2 regions of the Peribacillus sp. TH14 genome follow, and region 1 is predicted to be linked to the other one. Evidence: predicted binding sites of a transcription regulator. Region 1 holds the regulator's gene; the other holds the start of a gene.
What was found. Region 1 encodes CtsR, which represses protease genes until heat stress. Its sites were predicted from a motif close to ATGGTCAATAAAGGTCAAACA; they were not measured.

Region 1 (2,459 bases):
GAATACGGAGATGATCCTCTTCATTGATCATGATACTTATTTCTTCATTTTCTGAGAGAAGACAAGCACCTTTTGCTGATTCATCAACTAAATGAGGACTGATTAAATGCTTTTCAACGAGAACACGCTTTTCTAGTGGTTGGATTTGGTCAATCTCTAGAAGTTCAAGTTTGCCAATCTCCGGGGTAACTTCCTCTTCAATTCTTTTTTTTACTAATTCAATGATTTCTTTAGCTTCTTCGTTAGAAAAGGAGGTAGGAAAGGTGAAATCTTTGAAATTCCTGGCCAACCGAATTCTAGAACTTAATACAATATCAATTTCAGGCCCTTCGGCACTCATCCAGGAACTCAAGGCGTTTTCTACAAACTTTTCTAAACTCATAATTCGTCGCCTCCCTCTTGTGCTTCATACCTTTTTTCAAGGGAACGAACCTTATCTCTTACTTCTGCTGCTTTCTCAAATTCCTCTTGATTGATGTGAACCTTTAAAACCTCTTTCAAATCTGAAATTTGTTTTCGAAGATAAATGGTGCCACCAATCCTTTTTGGAATTTTACCTATATGTGCAATGTTGCCGCTATGAACCCTCTTTAAAATCGGATTTAATTGATCATTGAAAGTTTTATAACATTCAGCACATCCAAATTTACCAAGGTGGACAAACTCTTTATAGGATCGGTGACAATGAGGGCAGCGCTTCTCTTCTGTCTTAGGAAATGCATTTGCCTTCGTCTGTTGAATATTCGACTCCATATTCAACAATCCTGCTAATAAATTATTTATTGAAAAACCATGTCCTCCTGCAACCATAGCCATTTCACCTTTTTCCTGAGCACATTTCTCACAAATCATAACCTCGGTTTTTTTTCCATTAATGATCTTGGTGAAGTGCAGGGTAGCAGGTCTTTGATGACATTCTTGGCAAATCATGTTCATCACCTCTGCCAGTTTTATTTATATTTTAAAGTTGTAAGCATCGCAGTTAAAATCCTTGCCCTAAGCTCATCTCGGTCGGGTAAATCTATATAAATCACCGATCTATCAATGACGCTCATCATGATCTTGGCTTCTCTTTCATTTATAACTTCTTCACTCATAAGCCGAGAAATAACACCTTCAGCCATCGATTGAGTTACCCTAGAACCAATAAGGGACAATAATTGGTTAATAAGATGCACGTAATCCTGCGATTTCACTTTCATGATCCGTATATAACCGCCGCCTCCACGCTTACTCTCTACAACATAACCTCTTTCGATTGTAAACCTGGTATTAATTACGTAATTGATTTGAGAAGGAACACACTGAAATTTATCTGCTATTTCACTTCTTTTAATTTCTAAGATATCTTTCTGACTTATTTCTAGTACTTGTTTCAAATAAGTTTCGATAATATCAGATATGTTTCTCACTCAGCCTCCTCCAATCTGACTTTGACTATATTTGACTATTATTATACAAGGAAAAATGCATTTTGCAACTTAAATGCACTCATTTAAATGTATTATCCATTTTCTCCAAATTATATGTACTTACATACCCTAATGCACACTAAAATTTAAATATCTTACTTAAATACCCTAAACAGTTAAACACAAAACCTATTTTATAATAGAATATTCTATTACGTGTATTAATTCTCCTGCCGAATCCAAACACCTGGTCAAATACAAAGAAGACCAACATCTTTGCTGATCTTTAAATCGCTATCTATTTGTAAAAGAAAAAAGACCAGCCAAGGATGGCTGATCTTTTTGAATGGCTTGGCGGCGTCCTACTCTCACAGGGGGAAACCCCCAACTACCATCGGCGCTGAAGAGCTTAACTGCCGTGTTCGGAATGGGAACGGGTGTGACCTCTTCGCTATCGCCACCAAACAATAAAGGAACGTTGTTCCTTCAAAACTAGATAATAAGAAGGTATTTCATTTTTTAAAGCGTGGTTAAGTCCTCGATCTATTAGTATCAGTCAGCTCCACATGTCGCCACGCTTCCACCTCTGACCTATCAACCTGATCATCTTTCAGGGATCTTACTAGCTTGCGCTATGGGAAATCTCATCTCGAGGGGGGCTTCATGCTTAGATGCTTTCAGCACTTATCCCGTCCGCACGTAGCTACCCAGCTATGCCTTTGGCAAGACAACTGGTACACCAGCGGTGCGTCCATCCCGGTCCTCTCGTACTAAGGACAGCTCCTCTCAAATTTCCTGCGCCCGCGACGGATAGGGACCGAACTGTCTCACGACGTTCTGAACCCAGCTCGCGTACCGCTTTAATGGGCGAACAGCCCAACCCTTGGGACCGACTACAGCCCCAGGATGCGATGAGCCGACATCGAGGTGCCAAACCTCCCCGTCGATGTGGACTCTTGGGGGAGATAAGCCTGTTATCCCCGGGGTAGCTTTTATCCGTTGAGCGATGGCCCTTCCATGCGGAACCACCGGATCACTAAGCCCGAC
Region 2 (2,459 bases), 490 kb from region 1:
CAGGAGGAAACATCAGTAAGTCGGGGATTAATCATCGGTTGCGAAAAATTGATGAAATAGCTGATAGACTCCGTGGAGGAGAAGCTATTGCTGCGAAAAAATAAAGCTAACAGGGGAGATCAAGATGGTGGAAAAACAAGTAGAAGTACGACTGAAAACAGGTTTACAAGCACGACCGGCTGCTCTTTTTGTTCAAGAAGCTAACCGCTTTCATTCAGATGTTTTCCTTGAAAAAGAAGGAAAAAAAGTGAATGCAAAAAGTATTATGGGGTTAATGAGTCTTGCCATTAGCTCTGGCGTGTCCGTCAAGCTTATTGTTGAAGGCCGTGATGAAAAAGAAGCAATAGAGGCATTAGAAGAATTCGTACAGCAAGAAGGATAAAATAAGAGGGTGCCGACAAGCATCCTCTTAAAGTTTTCACATAAAAGAAAAAGGACTCAAAAGTTGCTTTATGCTACTTTCGAGTCCTTTAGTTTTATTATTTGTCTTTTTTATCCTCAAGATTGCTACGAGTGATGACTTTGTCAATCAAGCCATATTCAAGAGCTCTTTCAGAGGTCATGAAGTTATCGCGTTCTGTATCTCTTTGAAGGACTTCTATAGGTTGTCCAGTACGTTCTGCTAGGATTTGGTTTAATTTGTCTTTCAAGTGAAGGATACGGCGTGCTGCAATTTCAATTTCCGTTGCTTGACCTTGAGCTCCTCCAAGTGGTTGGTGAATCATGACTTCACTGTTTGGCAGGGCATAACGTTTGCCTTTTTCACCAGCAGCCAATAGGAATGCACCCATAGAAGCAGCCATACCAATACATACAGTTGATACATTTGGTTTAATATATTGCATTGTATCGTAGATAGCCATACCAGATGTGATGCTTCCACCTGGGCTGTTGATATATAAAGTAATATCTTTTTCAGGATTTTCTGCTTCTAAAAATAGTAATTGAGCAACAATAGAATTGGAAACATTGTCATCAATTGCGCTTCCAAGCATAATGATCCGGTCTTTTAATAAACGGGAATAAATATCGTAGGCACGCTCCCCACGACTTGTTTGTTCGATAACTGTAGGAATTAAATTCATGTTCATTTCCTCCTTCGATTAAGAGAATCATTTAAATTCTTTATGTATGTATGATACACTTTTTGGTCAATTTAGGTCAAACAAAACAAACCCTATAATTGATAATTTGTTCGACAATTTTCTAGCTAAGTCTCCTTCCTAATTAAATTTATTTATAATTATGCCGCACAGGGATGAATTTCCACATTACCCATAATACCCAAAAGCCGAAGTTTTAAACCTGATAACCCTTGCAAAGGAAGGCATTCTATCATATAATGAAGTCTGTCGAAAAAATATAGTAAATGATCTTCTATTTCGCCCTCGTAGTGCAACGGATAGAACGCAAGCCTCCGAAGCTTGAAATGCAGGTTCGATTCCTGCCGAGGGCATTACCAATCTCCTGCTTAATTAAGTGGGGGATTTTTTATTTGTTATTTTTAAGTGAAGGCATCCGATGGCTCCAAGCGATTTTTGATGAATTTAATCGATTTCCGTAAATTTCCATCGAATCCTGTAATATCACCCTATTTTGGAAAAAAATAGTCATTACCCTTAGAAAATGTTGATTTCTCAATAAAAGTAGTTGTGAAAATAGCATTCCTGACATATAGTATTTAAAACAAATACACTATTCAGAAAAAAACGTAAGCGTTTTCATGGGTTTTTGTGTAGAATTTTCTCCTGATAATGTAAAATGAAATAGGGGAGGGATGAATCGATGAGTATGAATATGAAAGCAGGACTTTTTCAACAGCAAACATTAAAAATGGCAATGACCCAGGAGCTGATGCAAGCTATTACATTGTTGCAGTACTCCGCACAAGAGCTTTCCGCTTTTTTAGAAAATAAAATGGTGGAAAATCCATTACTGTCCCTAGATCAGCCAACATCTGCTTTGTTTCAGCCAACCCTTGACCGGAAAAAGGGTAAACGAACTCTTAAAAATACGTATGATGCTAATTATTGGATTGAACAAATCAGTGAAGATACCCTTTCACTTGAACAGCATGTCATGTCGCAAGTGAATCACCAGCAACTTTCTGGTGAGCATCAGAAGGCGATGTTGCTCTTAATTCATAACCTTGATGAAAACGGTTACTTGCGAATCCAGCTGGAAGATATATGTGTTCCGGGGATATCTTCAGCCGTTTTAGATGAGAGCCTACGACTTTTACAGCAACTCGAGCCGCATGGGCTTGCAGCGAGGAATCTTCAAGAATGTCTTTTACTTCAGGTAAAAGCAGAAGGTGTGAATCTGCTGGCAGAATCGATCATAGAAAACCATTTCCTCGATTTTGCTGAAAAGCGGTGGAAAGACTTAAGTAAAAAAATTGGCGCTACAATGAAGGAGATTCAAGAAGTTTTTGATTATGTCCAGACATTGAATCCGCG

Region 2: a site for CtsR is predicted at 1,148-1,168, ahead of clpP (ATP-dependent Clp endopeptidase proteolytic subunit ClpP). Genes of this name have one in related genera too.

What each region holds. Positions count from the first base shown of each region.
Region 1 covers NZ_JAEKEK010000001.1:1,941,095-1,943,553, forward strand. Annotated here, with positions in the region: gene JFU50_RS09395 (protein arginine kinase) at 1-382, opposite strand, end outside; gene JFU50_RS09400 (UvrB/UvrC motif-containing protein) at 379-930, opposite strand; gene JFU50_RS09405 (CtsR family transcriptional regulator) at 951-1,412, opposite strand; rRNA gene rrf (5S ribosomal RNA) at 1,762-1,877, opposite strand; rRNA gene JFU50_RS09415 (23S ribosomal RNA) at 1,939-2,459, opposite strand, start outside.
Region 2 covers NZ_JAEKEK010000001.1:2,427,585-2,430,043, forward strand. Annotated here, with positions in the region: gene whiA (DNA-binding protein WhiA) at 1-104, shown strand, start outside; gene JFU50_RS11700 (HPr family phosphocarrier protein) at 125-382, shown strand; gene clpP (ATP-dependent Clp endopeptidase proteolytic subunit ClpP) at 480-1,085, opposite strand; tRNA gene JFU50_RS11710 (tRNA-Arg) at 1,385-1,456, shown strand; gene rpoN (RNA polymerase factor sigma-54) at 1,786-2,459, shown strand, end outside.